3 regions of the Streptomyces sp. NPDC004658 genome follow, and region 3 is predicted to be linked to each of the others. Evidence: riboswitches for the same ligand, from Rfam matches in the RefSeq annotation. Region 3 holds a riboswitch; each other region holds the start of a gene.
What was found. A riboswitch is a leader RNA that binds a small molecule or an ion and turns the genes downstream of it on or off. The one in region 3 is predicted to bind S-adenosylmethionine.

Region 1: linked by a shared signal. The riboswitch ahead of ABZV94_RS33955 (amino acid ABC transporter permease) and the one ahead of thrC (threonine synthase) in region 3 are both predicted to bind S-adenosylmethionine.
Region 2: linked by a shared signal. The riboswitch ahead of ABZV94_RS23765 (aminotransferase class V-fold PLP-dependent enzyme) and the one ahead of thrC (threonine synthase) in region 3 are both predicted to bind S-adenosylmethionine.

What each region holds. Positions count from the first base shown of each region.
Region 1 covers NZ_JBEXKG010000158.1:1,161-6,652, forward strand. The annotation lists gene ABZV94_RS33940 (FAD-binding oxidoreductase) at 1-826, opposite strand, end outside; gene ABZV94_RS33945 (putative leader peptide) at 967-1,089, shown strand; gene ABZV94_RS33950 (glutathione S-transferase C-terminal domain-containing protein) at 1,172-2,059, shown strand; SAM riboswitch class IV at 2,137-2,247, shown strand; gene ABZV94_RS33955 (amino acid ABC transporter permease) at 2,599-3,582, shown strand; gene ABZV94_RS33960 (amino acid ABC transporter ATP-binding protein) at 3,579-4,370, shown strand; gene ABZV94_RS33965 (ABC transporter substrate-binding protein) at 4,523-5,492, shown strand, end outside.
Region 2 covers NZ_JBEXKG010000074.1:252-5,743, forward strand. The annotation lists gene ABZV94_RS23760 (protein kinase) at 1-970, opposite strand, end outside; gene ABZV94_RS23765 (aminotransferase class V-fold PLP-dependent enzyme) at 1,021-2,382, opposite strand; SAM riboswitch class IV at 2,524-2,641, opposite strand; gene trpD (anthranilate phosphoribosyltransferase) at 2,715-3,779, opposite strand; gene ABZV94_RS23775 (cytochrome bc complex cytochrome b subunit) at 3,902-5,492, opposite strand, start outside.
Region 3 covers NZ_JBEXKG010000058.1:19,604-25,095, reverse strand. The annotation lists gene ABZV94_RS20895 (cold-shock protein) at 41-244, opposite strand; gene ABZV94_RS20890 (ubiquitin-like small modifier protein 1) at 694-969, opposite strand; gene thrC (threonine synthase) at 1,118-2,401, opposite strand; SAM riboswitch class I at 2,419-2,559, opposite strand; gene ABZV94_RS20880 (glucosyl-3-phosphoglycerate synthase) at 2,690-3,634, shown strand; gene ABZV94_RS20875 (trehalose-6-phosphate synthase) at 3,709-5,148, shown strand; gene otsB (trehalose-phosphatase) at 5,210-5,492, opposite strand, start outside.

The DNA of each region.
Region 1 (5,492 bases), on a different contig from region 3:
GGGTGGCCCCGATCAGGACCGGGCCGGCGGCCGTGCCCTCCACGACCGGTGAACTGCGCAGGGCGGCCGAGTCGCTGGCCACGTCGGCCACGTAGTCCGCGGCGTACACCTTGTGCCGGACCCTGCGCGGCAGCGGCTCGGTGACCAGCACGAAGCCGCGCCGGGGGAGCACCGGCAGCCGGACGCCGGCGAGCGAGGCCAGGTCGCCGCCCCAGACGCCGGCCGCGTTGACCACCGCCGGTGCGTGGATGTCGCCCCGGTCGGTGCGCACGCCGTACACCGCTCCCCGCGCCGTGCGCAGCACCCCGGTCACCGTACGGCCGGTGTGCACGGCGGCGCCGGAGGCGCGGACCAGGTGTGCGGCGGCCAGCGCGGGCATGACCTGGGCGTCCTGCGGGTAGTGCACCGCGCCCGCCATGCCGGGCGCCAGGTGCGGTTCCAGTTCCCGCAGCCGGTCCGCGCCGACCGGTACGGCGGTGACGCCGGCGGCCCGCTGGTCCGCGGCGAAGTCCCGCAGCGCGGCCAGGGCGCCGGGCGTCGGGGCGACCACGAGGCCGCCCTTGGGCTCGTACTCGATCGCGGTGCCCAGTTCGCGCGCCAGGCCCGCCCACAGCCGGCCGGACAGCAGCGCCAGTCGGAGCTCCGGGCCCGGCTCCTTGTCGGAGACGAGCAGGTTGCCCTCGCCGGCTCCGGTGGTGCCGCCGGCCACCGGGCCCCGGTCCACCAGTCGTACGTCGAGTCCGGCGCGCGCGGCGTAGAGGGCACAGGCCGCGCCCACCATTCCGGCCCCGACGACCACGACGTCGCAGGTCAGTCGCTTCGCCACGCCAGTACTATGTCACATGTTCCTGTCGGTGAGGAGTCCCCGGCGCCGACCTCGATTCCCAGGCGTGGACGCCCCCTTGACGTCGCACGGAGCCCGATCGACACTCCAGGGAGGGAATCCTAGTGAACAGGTAGGGAATCATGACGCGCCGCGACACGGGCACCGGTCACACCGGCCGGACGCCGTTGCGCGCTCCCCTGCTCACCTCCCGCCGCCACATCGACCTGCAGCGTGTCTGCAGCGCGATCAGCCACCGCCGCTGAGCCGGGCGCCCCTTCGCCTCCACCGACCGGTCACGCCCGCGCCGGCCGCGCCCCTCCGCACACCCACCACCCGGGGAGACGCATGTCCATCACTCCGCTCGCCGCCGTCCCGTCCACCCCCGGTACCGCGCCGGTCTTCCGGGGCCGGATCGGCCGGGACGCGCGCAGCGGCCACTACGCCGTGCCGCACCGCTACCGGCTCCATCTGTCGACCGCCTGCCCCGACGGGCTGCGCCTCGCCGTCGGCCACAGCCTGCTCGGACTGGAAGCCCACTGTCCGGTCACCCTCCTGCCCGCCGTCCCGGACTGTCCCGGCGGCGGCCACGCGGCGCTCCGCCCGCTCTACGAGGCGAGCGCCCACCACTACACCGGCCCGGCGCTCGCGCCCGTGCTCAGCGACGACTGGTCCGGACGCATCGTCAGCACCCACACCCCCGGCATCCTGCGCGACCTGGACCTGTTCCGGCCGGGCGGCCACGACCGCCTCTACCCCTCCGGGCTGGAGTCCGTGATCGAGGCCGTCGAGCGGATGTGCGCCGAGGGCATCGAGGAGGCCGCCCAGCGCGCCGGACGCGCCGGTGCCGACCCGGCCGAACGGGCCGCCGCCCTCGACGTGCTGCTGGACACCCTGGGCCGGCTGGAGCGACGGCTGAGCGGCGAGGAGTACCTGGCCGACGACCGGCTCACCGCCGCCGACATCGACCTGTGGGTCACGCTCGTGCAGCTCGACACCGTCCACCGCTGCCACCTCGACGCCTCCGCCGTGCACCGCATCGCCGACCACCGCTCCCTGTGGGCCTACGCCCGCCGCCTGGCCGCCCGCCCCGCCTTCGGCCGCCACCTCGACCTCGACGGCATCGCCCGCCGCCACCACGGCCGCTGCCAGGGTCTGGAGGCCGCCGGAGCAGCTGTCCAGATCCTGGACTGGGCAGGCCACGCGGCAGACACTTCCGACGCTTCTCGCAGGTGAGAGCCCGCCGCCGATGTCCACTTGGCGGACGACCGTTGACATTCGAACGGTCAACTGCCTTACTTACGGCTCAGAACGGTCATGAGCGTCAGCGCCAAGCCCTGGCTCGCTGACCGGCAACCCTCGCATCGCGGTGGGGTGCCCCAGGTGACGACCGGACCGGATGACGTTTTCGGTAAGCGCGAGGCCCCACGGGGCCGGAACAGTGACAGGTGACGCCATGTACGCAGCTCCCAGGACGGCCGCGAGCCGCCCCCAGGGCTGCGTACCGTCGTACGCCGGTCTCCTCGTCGCCGACCGCGCCGTCGATCTGCTCCGCGTGAACAGCGCACTGTGTACCGCACCGGGCTCTGCCCGCTGTCAGGGCTGACGTCTCCTCCCAGCCCCGCGTTCCCGCCGCACACCGTCCGCCGGATGTGCCGTTGTCCGCCCAGCCCCCGGTTCCGCGCCTGTCCGTGCGCCGCCTCGTGCCGCAGTGCCGTCGTGGCCCACCTCCGCTCCCGCGCGGCCCCGGGGTGACCGACTCCGCCGGAGCCGCCATGAGTGAAGCCCCAGGCGCCGCCGTCTCCCTAGCCGAGGCGCCGGCCCCCGCCGACACCCCGTCAAAGCCCTTGGAACCGCAGCGAGTACAGCCGCTGCGCCGCCCCGGCCGGTGGATCGTCACCGCCGTCGTCCTCGTGCTCGTCGCGCAGATCCTGCACGGACTGGTCACGAACCCCTTCTACCAGTGGGACCGCTTCCGCTACTGGTTCCTGCGCCCCACCGTCCTCGACGGCCTCCTCGTCACCCTCGAAGTCGCCGCGCTCAGCGCCGTCCTGGGACTGCTCGGCGGCATCCTGCTGGCACTTGCCCGGCTCTCCGGAAGCCCGGTGCTGCGCGCGGTCAGCTGGACCTACACCTGGCTGTTCCGCTCCGTACCGCTCATCGTCGTACTGATCTTCCTGTACAACTTCAGCGCCCTGTACAAGACGTTGAGCCTCGGGGTGCCCTTCGGGCCCGCCTTCGTCACCTTCGACGAGTCCCGGCTGGCCACCGACATGACGATCGCCGTGATCGGCCTCAGCCTCAACGAGGCGGCGTACGCGGCCGAGGTGGTCCGCGGCGGCATCCTCTCCGTCGACCAGGGACAGCACGAGGCGGCCGCCGCGCTCGGCCTGCCCCAGGGCTACCAGTTCCGCAGGATCGTCTTCCCGCAGGCCCTCAGGTCCATCACGCCGAACTACGTCAACCAGCTGATCGGCCTCATCAAGAGCACGTCCCTGGTCTTCTACGTGTCGCTGCTGGACCTGTTCGGCGCGGTGCAGTCGATGGGCAGCACCTACCCCGGTGACGTGGTGCCGCTGCTGATGGTCGCCACCGTCTGGTACCTGATCCTCACCAGCGCCGTGTCCGTCGTCCAGTTCTACGTCGAGCGGTACTACGCCCGGGGTGCCACCCGCACCCTGCCGCCGACCCCCTTGCAGAAAGCCCGGGCCGGACTGGCCGGCCTGCGGGCCCGGCTGCGCCGGGAGGCCGCCGTATGACCACCGCGCAGACCCTCCCGAAGACCGCGCCCGCCGCGCTCGAAGTGCACGGCGTCCACAAGTGGTACGGCTCCCACCACGTACTCGACGGCATCGACCTGACCGTCCGCCCCGGCGAGGTCACGGTGATCCTCGGCCCGTCCGGCTCCGGCAAGTCCACGCTGCTCAGGGTCCTCAACCACCTGGAGAAGCCCGAGACCGGCCACGTCAGCGTGGACGGCGAGCTGATCGGGGTGAAGCGGCACGGGGGCCGGCTCAAGGAACTCAGCGAGCGCGCCATCCTCGCCCAGCGCAGCCGGATCGGCTTCGTCTTCCAGAACTTCAACCTCTTCCCGCACCTGACCGTCCTGGAGAACGTCGCCGCGGCCCCCGCCGCCACCGGCAGGCTGAGCAGGGTGGCGGCCCAGGAACTCGCCTTCGAACTCCTCGACCGCGTCGGCCTCGGCGACAAGACCGGCGCCTACCCCCGGCAGTTGTCCGGTGGTCAGCAGCAGCGCGTCGCCATCGCCCGCGCCCTCGCCCTGCGGCCCGGGATCATCCTCTTCGACGAGCCGACCTCCGCACTCGACCCCGAACTCGTCGGCGAGGTGCTGGCCGTCATCAAGGACCTGGCGAGCGGCGGCACCACCCTCGTCATCGTGAGCCACGAGATCGGCTTCGCCCGCGAGGTCGCCGACCGGGTCGTCTTCATCGACGGCGGCCGGATCGTCGAGCAGGGGCCGCCCGGCGAGGTGCTCGACCGGCCCCGGCACGCACGGACCCGGGAATTCCTCGGCAAGGTGCTCTGACCGGACCCCCGCGGGCCGCTCCGCGCCGCCCACCCGGGCAGGCCGCCCCGGCCCTGCCGCCCGGATCCTCCACGACCACCGCCCCCCACGGCACCCAGCCCACCCCCACACCACACACCCACCCTCATCAGCGAGACAAGGACAGTCACGCCATGCCTACCCACCTCTCCCGTCGCGCCCTGATCCGCGGCATCTCCGCGGCGACCGCCGTCACCGCCCTCGCCACCGGGCTCGCCGCCTGCGGGGGCGACAGCGAGGCCGTCACCAAGACCGACACCACCGGCACGGTGACCGTGGGACGGCTGTCCAACGGAGCCGCCAAGGAGACCGCGCTGAAGGTCTCCGAAGTGAAGTCCATCAGCGCCGAACTGCCGGCCTCCGTGCGCAGGAGCGGCAAGCTCGTCATCGGCGTCGGCGCCCTGCCGTCGGGCTCCGCCCCCCTGAACTTCGTGGGCAGCGACCAGAAGACCCTCACCGGCTCCGAGCCCGACCTCGGCCGCCTGGTCGCCGCGGTCCTGGGCCTGAAGCCCGAGATCAGGAACTCCACCTGGGAGAACCTCTTCGTCGGCGTCGACAGCGGCAAGGTCGACGTGGCCTTCTCCAACGTCACCGTCACCGAGGAACGCAAGAGGAAGTACGAGTTCGCCTCCTACCGCAAGGACAACCTGGCCTTCGAGGTGCTGAAGAAGAACCCCTGGAACTTCGACGGCGACTACGAGAACCTCGCCGGCAAGACGGTCAGCGTGGGCGCCGGCACCAACCAGGAGAAGATCCTCCTGGAGTGGAAGGCCAAGCTCGCCAAGGAGGGCAAGAAGCTCACCGTCAAGTACTTCCCGGACCAGAACGCCACCAACCTGGCCCTGAGCAGCGGCAAGATCGACGCCTTCTTCGGTCCCAACCCCGCGGTCGCCTACCGGGCCCGGCAGACCGCGAACACGCCCAACGCCACCCGCAACGCCGGCAGCTTCTCCGGCGCAGGCGAGACGCTCCAGGGCCTGATCGCCGCCACCGCCAAGAAGGACAGCGGGCTCGCCGAGCCGCTCGCCGACGCCCTCAACTACCTGATCGAGCACGGGCAGTACGGCAAGTGGCTGGCCGCCTACGGCCTCTCGAACGAGTCCG
Region 2 (5,492 bases), on a different contig from region 3:
CGTTCGTAGGGGTCGCAACGGTGGCCGTCCCGGTCGAGTCGGCCGGGAGGGTGGGGTCGGGGGCCAGGTACTCCACCCCGCTGGGGTGGTCGTCCGGGGTCGGGCGGGGCCGGGCCGCGGGGCCGTACCAGCCGGGGCGGACAGCCGCGCGCAGGGTGTCCGGGGTGAACCCGGCGCTCGCCACGACCTCCGCGGGCTCCGGGCGCTCCAGCGGCTCCTCGCGCAGGCAGGCCGTCACCAGCGGGCGGATGTCCTCCGGCACCCCGGACAGGTCGAAGTCGCGGGTCAGGATGCGCAGCAGGACCACCGAGTCCTGGCCCTCGCCGAACGGCTCCCGGCCCGCCGCCGCGTACGCGAGGACCGCGCCGAGGGAGAAGACGTCGCTGGGCGGGCCGACCTGGCCGCCGTTGCGGATCTGCTCCGGCGAGACGTAGCCGACCGAGCCGACGACCGCGCCGGTGCGGGTCAGCGAGGTGGCCTCCAGCGCCCGGACGATCCCGAAGTCGATGACCCGGGGCCCGTCCGGGCCCAGCAGGATGTTCGACGGCTTCAGGTCGCGGTGGACCAGCCCCTTGGCGTGGATGGCCGCCAGCGCCTCGCCGAGCGCGCCGGCGAGGATGCCGACCGCGGCCCGCGGCAGCGCACCGTGGTCCAGGACGGCGTCCCGCAGGTTCGGTCCGGAGACGAACTCCGTGGCCATCCAGGGCCGTTCGGCCTCGGTGTCGGCGTCCACGACCCGTGCGGTGTACGTGTCCGCGCCGCCGACGGTCTGGGCGGCGCGGACCTCGTGGCGGAAGCGGGCGCGGAAGGTGCGGTCCTCGGCGTGCTCGGCCCGTACGACCTTCACCGCGAGCCGCAGTCCGGTGCGGGACTCGGCGAGGTAGACCTCGCCCATGCCGCCCGCGCCCAGTCTGTGCGTGGTGGTGTACGGGCCGATGTGGCGAGGGTCTGTGGCGCGCAGCGGCTGCACTGACGGGCTCCCCCTGTCCGACGTGGTGTCAAGGGGAGGTTATAGCGCCGTCAGACCGCCGGCACGCAGCGGCCGTCCTCCGTGCGGTACTGCCACTTCGCGCCTTCCGCCACCAGCTCCCTGACGGCGTTCACGAAGCGCTCCACGTGCTCGTCCGGCGTGCCCGCGCCGAAGCTCACGCGGATGGCGTTGAGGGACTTCTCGCCGGGGGCGGCCTCGGGGGCACCGCACTCGCCCTGGCTCTGCGGGTCGCTGCCGAGCAGGGTGCGGACCAGCGGGTGGGCGCAGAACAGGCCGTCGCGGACACCGATGCCGTACTCGGCGGAGAGCGCGGCGGCGAAGTGGGAGCTGTTCCAGCCCTCGACGACGAAGGAGATCACGCCGACGCGCGGGGCGTCGTCGCCGAAGAGGGACAGCACCTTCACCTCGGGAACGGCGGCCAGGCCCTCGCGGACCTTGGCGATCAGGTGCCGCTCGCGGGCGACGAGGGTGTCCCAGCCGGCCTCGGTGAGGGCCTTGCAGGCGGAGGCGATGGCGTAGGCGCCGATGACGTTCGGGGAGCCGGCCTCGTGCCGGGCGGCGGTCTCGTGCCACTCGACGGCCACGCCGCCGTCCTCGCGCCGGGTGACCTTGCGGCTGGCGCCGCCGCCCGCGAGGTACGGGTCGGCCGCCTGGAGCCAGTCGGCGCGGCCGGCCAGGACACCGGAGCCGAAGGGGGCGTACAGCTTGTGGCCGGAGAAGGCGACCCAGTCGACGTCCAGGTCGCGCAGGTCCACCGGGTGGTGCGGGGCCAGCTGGGCGGCGTCCAGGACGATGCGGGCGCCGTGGGCGTGCGCGGCGGCGGCCAGTTCGCGCACCGGCCACAGCTCGCCGGTGACGTTGGAGGCGCCGGTGACGCAGACCAGGGCCGGGCCGTGCGGGTCGCGGTCGGCGAGGGCCCGCTCCAGGGTCTCCACGGCCTGCCGCGGGGTGCGCGGGGCGTTGAGGTAGGTGACCCGCGCGTCCTGCCAGGGCAGCAGGGAGGCGTGGTGCTCCGTCTCGAAGACGAAGACCTGGCAGTCGGCCGGGACCGCCCGGGCCAGCAGGTTCAGGGAGTCGGTGGTGGAACGGGTGAAGATCACCTGGTCGGCGGGGCGGCAGCCGAGGAAGTCGGCGACGGTCCGGCGGGCGTTCTCGAACAGGTCGGTGGAGAGCTGGGAGAGGTAGCCGGCGCCGCGGTGCACACTGCCGTAGTACGGCGCGTACGCGGCGACGTCGTCCCAGACGCGCTGGAGGGCGGGGGCGCTGGCCGCGTAGTCCAGGGCGGCGTAGGTGACTTCGCCGCCGGTGACCAGCGGGACGGTGACATCTCGCCCGAGAACGGGCAGAGGGGTGCAAACGGTCTGGTCGGCGGCAGCGGTGGAGACAGACATGGCGGAACTCCCGTGACAGGAATGCGAGAAAGGCAGAAAGGGACTGCGAAGGGGTGTGCGGAGGCGGGGCTCTGCGGCCCTAACGCATTCGCTTGCTCACGGAAGACTCCCTCGAACGACCAGGACCCCTGGTTGGCGAGGGGTCCGCGCTTGCCGTAGGCCTTGCTGCCGTACGACCTGGTCTTCACCCGGGGCACCCCGCCACGGACGGAGGGTTGCCGGACAGTCGGCCGGGGCCTCATGACTGTCACTCATGACCTGGTACAGGAACGTACGTGAGTGATCGTCGTCCCGCAACCCGTGTCCGGATCGCGGGACGACTCCCGAGGGTGTCAGGCGTTGCTGACGGCCACCCAGCGGTCCAGGGTGCGCTTGGCCGCGCCCGAGTCGATCGACTCCGCGGCTCGCGCCATGCCCGCGCGGATCTGCTCGGTGAGCGGCGCGTCCGCCGGCTCCAGGGCCACCAGCGCCGCCGCCGAGTTCAGCAGGACGGCGTCCCGTACGGCCCCCTTCTCGCCGTCCAGCAGCCGCCGGGCGACCTCGGCGTTGTAGGAGGCGTCGGCACCGCGCAGGGCGTCCACGGGGACGAGGTCGATGCCGACGTCCCGGGGGTCGAAGACCTCTTCCGTGACCTTGCCGTCCCGGACCACCCAGACCCGGGAGGGGGCGGTGACGGTCAGCTCGTCCAGGCCGTCGTCGCCCCGGAAGACCAGCGCGGAGTTGCCGCGCTCGGCGAGGACACCGGCGACGATCGGCGCCATGCGGGGATCCGCGACACCGACGGCCTGCGACCGCACCTGCGCGGGGTTGGTCAGCGGGCCCAGCACGTTGAAGGTGGTGCGGATGCCCAACTGGCCGCGGGCCGCGGCGACATGGCGCAGCGACGGGTGGAACCGCACCGCGAAGCAGATGGTGATGCCGGCCTCTTCGGCCACCTCAGCCACCCGCTGCGGGGTCAGGTTGAGGTTGATCCCCAGCTTCTCCAGGACGTCGGAGGAGCCGGAGGCGGAGGACGCGGCGCGGTTGCCGTGCTTGACGACCTTCGCGCCCGCGCCCGCGACGACGATCGAGGACATGGTGGAGATGTTCACCGTCTTGGCGCCGTCGCCGCCGGTGCCGACGATGTCGACGGCCGGCCCGGGCACCTCGATGACGTTGGCGTGCGCGTACATCGTCCGGACCAGTCCGGTGATCTCCTGGACCGTCTCGCCCTTGGCGCGCAGGGCCACCATGAACCCGGCGATCTGCGCGTCGGTCGCCTCCCCGCGCATGATCAGGTCCATCGCCCACGCGGTGTCGTCGGCGGACAGGTCCCGGCCCTCCAGCAGACCGTTCAGCAGGGCGGGCCAGGAGCGGCCCGCCGCGGTGTCGCCTCCAGCGGGGGTCACAGCGCTCATCAGCCGCTCCTTGAACAGGTTCCTGCTACGTCGTACACCACCCTATCCAGCCGGACGGAAGGGCGAGGGGCCCCGTCCGCAACCCGGACGGGGCCCCTCGGTGTGGCGTGGCGACGCGGGGATCAGTGGTGGCCGTGGCCGCTCGTGATCTCCTTGTACTCCTCGACGGTCGGCTTCGGGATCTGGTTGTCCTCGCCGAAGTAGGCGGTGGACAGCTTCGCCCGCAGCTTCTGCGAGGCAGGGATCTTGCGCTCGACCCCGTTCTCGTCGACCGTCGGACCGATCTCGGCCGGCTGGTACTGCTCGTGCGCGGTGAGCGTGTGCAGCTGCTCCTGGCTGAGCGGCTCGTGCACCTCGATGAACTCACCGTGCGGCAGCCGCTTGATGATGCCGGTCTCGCGGCCGTGCAGCACCTTGTCGCGGTCGCGGCGCTGGAGGCCCAGGCAGATCCGCTTGGTGGCGATGAACGCGATGACCGGAGCCACGAAGTAGGCGATCCGCACGAACCAGGTGACCGCGTTGATCGACAGGTGGAAATGCGTGGCGAAGATGTCGTTGCCGCCACCGATCAGCATCACGAAGTACACGGTCAGCCAGGCGACACCGAACGCCGTACGGGTCGGCGCGTTGCGCGGGCGGTCCAGGATGTGGTGCTCGCGCTTGTCGCCGGTGACCCAGGCCTCGATGAACGGGTACACCGCGATCGCGCCCAGGATCACGCCGAACAGCACCAGCGGGATGAACACGCCGAGGACGAGCGTGTGGCCCCAGAAGTTGATCTCCCAGCCCGGCATGGCGCGGATCAGGCCCTCGGCCATGCCCATGTACCAGTCCGGCTGGGCGCCGGTGGACACCTGGTCCGGCCGGTAGGGGCCGATGGCCCAGATCGGGTTGATCTGCGCGATGGCGGCGAGGGCCGCGAGCACGCCGAAGACCAGGAAGAAGAAGCCGCCGGCCTTCGCCATGTACACCGGCAGCAGCGGCATGCCGACGACGTTCTTGTTCGTCTTGCCGGGGCCCGCGAACTGCGTGTGCTTGTGGTAGAAGACCAGGATCAGGTGGCCCACCACCAGGCCGAGCATGATGCCCGGCAGCAGCAGGATGTGGATCGAGTAGAAGCGGGCCACGAAGTCGCCGCCCGGGAACTCCCCGCCGAAGAGGAAGAACGAGATGTACGTGCCGACGATCGGCACGGACAGGATCGCGCCCTCCATGAAGCGGACACCGGTGCCGGAGAGCAGGTCGTCCGGGAGCGAGTAACCGGTGAAGCCGGTGAACATGCCCAGGACGAGCAGCAGGAAGCCGAACAGCCAGTTGATCTCACGCGGCTTGCGGAACGCGCCGGTGAAGAACACGCGCATCATGTGCACGAACATGCCGGCGATGAAGACGACGGCGCCCCAGTGGTGGATCTGCCGGACGAGCAGACCACCGCGCACATCGAAGGAGATGTGCAGGGTCGAGCTGAACGCCTCGGACATCAGCTGTCCCTGGAGCGGGACGTAGGAGCCGTGGTACTCCACCTCGTTCATCGACGGGTGGAAGAACAGCGTCAGGTAGACACCCGTCAGGATGATGATGATGAAGCTGTAGAGGCAGACCTCACCCAACATGAACGACCAGTGGTCGGGGAAGATCTTGCGCATGTTGGCCTTGGCCAGGGAGTAGATCCCGAGCCGGCCGTCGGCCCAGTCGGCGAGACGCTCGCCGGCC
Region 3 (5,492 bases):
GCACCCTCTGCGAGGTGCGGGCCCTTCGGACAAGAAACGTTCAGGCGGTGACGCGAACCATGTCGGCCTGCGGACCCTTCTGGCCCTGCGAGATCTCGAACTCGACCCGCTGGCCCTCTTCCAGGGTGCGGTAGCCGTCCATCTGAATCGCGCTGTAGTGGACGAAGACGTCCGCACCACCGTCGACCGCGATGAAGCCGTACCCCTTCTCCGCGTTGAACCACTTGACGGTGCCCTGAGCCATGCCTAACTCCCCTATTACTGGCCCTTGCACAGATCCACACTTCGCGGACCCGGGTCAGACCTCACCCCCCAACTGGTCGGGGGCGTGCGCCGGAACGCGTCGACCGCGGCTGAATGTATCTGTCCAACTGCCGTCTGCAACAGGTCAATCGGACGAGAATTCTGGACGCGAGCGGTCCGGAATCTGGTGAGAATTCGCCCGAATTCAGGGCAAGTCGGGCCCCATAAAAGCCACAAAAGCCGCAGAGAACCCGCACACTTTGGCTACTTCTTGTCGGGCGGGCGGCATGAAATCCAGGGCCCGCGACCCGAAGGCCGCGGCCGTGTTCCCCAACTCTACCGCGCTCAATCACACAGAATTGCCCCCTCCGCTTCTCTCACGGAGGGGGCAATCGGATGAACGGTCGGTAACCGAGATTACCGATGGTAATGAGCGCGCGGATCCTCGGCTCAGCCGCCGGCGACGGCCGGGATGATCGAGACGCCGGCGCCGTCGGGGGTCGCCGTGTCCAGGCCCTGCTCGAAGCGGACGTCGTCGTCGTTGACGTACACGTTGACGAACCGGCGCAGCTTGCCCTGGTCGTCCAGCACGCGCGCGGCGATGCCCGTGTGGTTCTTCTCCAGGTCGGCGATGACCTCGCCGAGCGTGGCGCCCTCGGCGGCGACCTCGGCCTGACCGCCGGTGTAGGTGCGCAGGATGGTGGGGATGCGAACGGTCACGCTCATGCGGTGGGACCTCCGGTCGGGTTCACGGGTACGGCGGAGCGGCGCCCCGGGGGCGCGGGGCTGGGATGCGGCTGGGGCTGCCACCGCGTGGGCGCGACCGGCCCCCACCGGCCCGCGGGCCGCGCCCGGTCTCGCGGCGGAGCGCCTGTCATGCGAGGCCGGCCTCTCGGAAGGAGTCCAGGGTCGGGCGGATGGTGGCGGTGAGGCCGGTCCCGGCCACCGCGTCCAGGGTCTTCAGGCCGTCGCCGGTGTTGAGGACCACCGTGGTCTTCGCCGGGTCCAGCACACCCGCCTCCAGCAGCTTGCGGGTGACGCCGACGGTCACGCCGCCGGCGGTCTCCGCGAAGATGCCCTCGGTCCGCGCGAGCAGCTTGATCGCGTCCACGACCTGCTCGTCCGTCACGTCCTCCACGGCACCCCCGGTGCGGCGCGCGATGTCCAGGACGTACGGCCCGTCGGCCGGGTTGCCGATGGCCAGGGACTTGGCGATGGTGTTCGGCTTCTGGGGCCGTACGACGTCGTGTCCGGCCTTGAAGGCGGTGGAGACCGGGGAGCAGCCCTCGGCCTGGGCGCCGAAGATCTTGTACGGCCTGTCCTCGACCAGCCCCAGCTTGATCAGCTCCTGGAGCCCCTTGTCGATCTTCGTGAGCTGGGAGCCGGAGGCGATCGGGACCACGATCTGGTCCGGCAGCCGCCAGCCGAGCTGCTCGCAGATCTCGTACGCCAGGGTCTTGGAGCCCTCCGCGTAGTACGGCCGCAGGTTGACGTTGACGAAGCCCCAGCCCTCGCCGGCCGGGTCGCCGATCAGCTCGGAGCAGAAGCGGTTCACGTCGTCGTAGTTGCCCTCGATGCCGACGAGTTCCCCGCCGTAGACCGCGGCCATGACGACCTTGCCCTGCTCCAGGTCGTGCGGGATGAACACGCAGGAGCGGAAGCCGGCCCGGGCGGCGGCGGCACCGACCGCGCCGGCCAGGTTGCCGGTGGAGGAGCAGGACAGCGTGGTGAAGCCGAAGGCGCGGGCGGCCTCCAGGGCCTGGGCCACGACCCGGTCCTTGAAGGAGTGGGTCGGGTTGCCGGAGTCGTCCTTCACGTACAGACCGCCGGTCACGCCCAGCTCGCGGGCCAGGTTGTCGGCCTTGACGAGCTGGGTCCAGCCGGGGTTGAGGTTCGGCTTGCCGGCGACGTCCGCCGGGACCGGCAGCAGGGGCGCGTAGCGCCAGATGTTCGCGGGGCCCGCCTCGATGCGGCGGCGCAGGTCCTCGGTGTCGTAGGCGGAGAAGTCGTAGGCGATCTCCAGCGGGCCGAAGCACTCTTCGCAGGCGAAGACCGGGCCGAGCGGCACCCGATGACCGCACTCGCGACAGCTCAGGGCCGCTGCGGGGCCGAGGTCGACCGTGGATTCGCTGGTGGTGGCAACTGTCTGCACAGCCATGGAGGCGAGGCCCTTTCTCCTCATCTTCCTCACGACGCACCTCGCCGTGAGACGGAATTGGCACCTTCCCTGGCCGTGAGCCTCGCGCGAACGAGTCCGGATCAGGGGGGTTGCCGGGGCTTCATCGGGCCGTGTCCCTCTGCCCCTCTGGATGAGCGGTATGCGGTTGTGAACGCACATGACCCCCGACATGCGATGGTCATCGGCGTTGTTCAAGACTGTAACCGACGGCCGGGACAGTTGAGATAGTCGTCCGAACCGCGAGACACGAGTGAGGAGCCACAGACTGTGCTGGAAGAAGTCGAGCGCTGGCTGACCACCCGGTCCTGGTCCGTGGCCGATCGCCCGCTGCACCAGATCCTCGCCGCCAAGCAGCGCACGGGCCAGACCATCAGCGTCGTCCTGCCCGCGCTCAACGAGGAGGAGACCGTCGGCGACATCGTCGCGGTGATCCGGCACGACCTCGTCGAGCAGGTGCCGCTCGTCGACGAGATCGTCGTCGTCGACTCCGGCTCCACCGACCGCACCTCGCAGGTCGCCGCGCGCGCGGGTGCCCGGGTCGTCCACCGCGACGACATCCTGCCGCGTATCCCGGCCGTCCCCGGCAAGGGCGAGGTGCTGTGGCGGTCGCTGCTGGTGACCGGCGGGGACATCGTCTGCTTCATCGACGCGGACCTCAGGGAGTTCTCCTCCGACTTCGTCTCCGGGATCGTCGGCCCGCTGCTCACCGACCCGGACGTCGACCTGGTCAAGGCGATGTACGACCGCCCGCTCGGCGGCAGTGCCGGGCAGGGCGGCCGGGTCACCGAGCTCATGGCCCGCCCGCTGCTGAACATGCACTGGCCGCAGCTGGCCGGGTTCGTGCAGCCGCTCGGCGGCGAGTACGCGGCCCGCCGCACGCTGCTGGAGCAGCTGCCGTTCCCCGTCGGCTACGGCGTGGAGCTGGGCATGCTGGTGGACGCGCTGCACCTGGTGGGCCTGGACGCGCTGGCCCAGGTCGACGTGGGCGTGCGCAGGCACCGGCACCAGGACGGGCAGGCGCTCGGCCGGATGGCCGCCGCGATCTACCGCACCGCCCAGCTGCGGCTGGCCCGCGGCCATCTGATCCGGCCCGCGCTGACCCAGTTCGAGCGGGGCGAGGAGGGGTTCGAGCCGCGCACCTACTCGGTGGACACCGAGGAGCGGCCGCCCATGGTGGAGATCGCGGAGTACGCCGAGCGGAAGGTGGCGTGAACGGGCCGTATACGGTCGGCCCGCCGGGCGGGCCGTACGTTTGAGCGGTTCGGGGCCGGGCTAGGTTGAGGCGTATGGCTTCCACGCTCGATGCTGCGCAAAAGGCTCAGGTGCTGGTCGCGTCGAACCGCGGCCCGGTCTCCTATCAGGTGGGCGAGGACGGCTCGCTGCACGCCCGGCGGGGCGGCGGCGGGCTGGTCTCGGGACTGTCCGCCATCGGGTCGGACGCGGGCTCGGTGTGGGTGTGCGCCGCACTCGGCGACGGCGACCGTGCGGCCGTCCGGCGCGCGGACGGCGGGCTGCTGCCGGCCGAGGACACCGGCGGGCAGCGGGTGCGGATGCTCGACATCGACGCGACCGTGCACACCGAGGCGTACAACGGCATCGCCAACTCGGTGCTCTGGTTCGTCCACCACATGCTGTACCAGACCCCGCTGGAGCCGGTCTTCGACGCCGGCTTCCGGCGGCAGTGGGCCTCCTACGAGGCCTACAACCGGGCGTTCGCCGAGGCGCTGGCCGAGGAGGCGGCCGAGGGCGCGGCCGTACTGATCCAGGACTACCACCTGGCCCTCGCCCCCCGCATGCTCCGCCAGCTCCGGCCCGACCTGCGCATCGGCCACTTCTCGCACACCCCGTGGGCGCCGCCGGACTACTTCCGGCTCCTGCCCGACGACATCGCGGCCGAACTGCTCAGCGGCATCCTGGGCGCAGACCGGGCGGCGTTCCTCACCCGGCGGTGGGCGGACGCGTTCATCGACTGCTGTCACGAGGTCCTCGGGCCCGGCATCCCCTCCGGCACCCGGATCGGGGTGCACGGGCTGGGCGCGGACGCGGACTTCCTGCGCAAGCGGGCGCACGAGCCGGACGTGGACGAGCGGATGGCGGCGCTGCGGGCGGAGATCGGAGAGGGCCGCAAGACGATCGTCCGGGTGGACCGGACCGAGCTGTCCAAGAACATCGTGCGCGGGCTGCTGGCGTACGAGCAGCTGCTGGAGGACCACCCCGAATGGCGGGAGAAGGTCGTCCACGTGGCCTTCGCCTACCCCTCCCGGCAGGACCTCGCCGTGTACCGCGAGTACACCGCGCAGGTGCGGCAGGTCGCGGACGAGATCAACGAACGGTACGGCACGCCCGGCTGGACCCCGGTCGTGCTGCACGTGAAGGACGACTTCGCCCGCTCCCTGGCCGCGTACCGGCTGGCCGACGTGGCGCTGGTGAACCCCATCCGGGACGGCATGAACCTGGTCGCCAAGGAAGTCCCGGTCGTCTCCGACCAGGGCTGCGCGCTGGTGCTGTCGCGGGAGGCGGGGGCGTCCGAGGAGCTGGGCGAGGACGCCTTCGTGGTGAACCCGTACGACATCGCGGGGACGGCCCGCGCCCTGCACGAGGCGCTGAACCTGCCGGCGGACGCGCGGGCGGAGCGCTCGAAGCGGCTGGCCGCCGCCGCGACCGCGCTCCCGCCCGCCCGGTGGTTCCTCGACCAGCTGGCGGAACTGGCCCCCCGGCCGAACTGAACGGCCACCGCCCGCCACAGGCCACGCGTGGTGCCGGCTCGGCTCCCGCCAGGGCGTCGGGTCAGCCGGCGGCGCCAGACCCGCCGCCCAGCTGAACGGCCAGCGCCCGCAGCAGGCCGACGACGCCCTCGGGACCGTCGACCACCAGGTCGGCCCGGTCCGCCAGTTCCGTGACCTCCGTGCTGCCGCTGCACACCAGCAGGCCGGGGACGCCGTTGGTACGGAGCTTCTCGATCGCGGCGAAGGCGGGGAGGTCGCCCAGGTCGTCACCGGCGTAGACGACACAGCCGGCCCGGACGGTGCGGGCCTGGTCGAGGAGGGCCACGCCCTTGTCCATGCCCGGC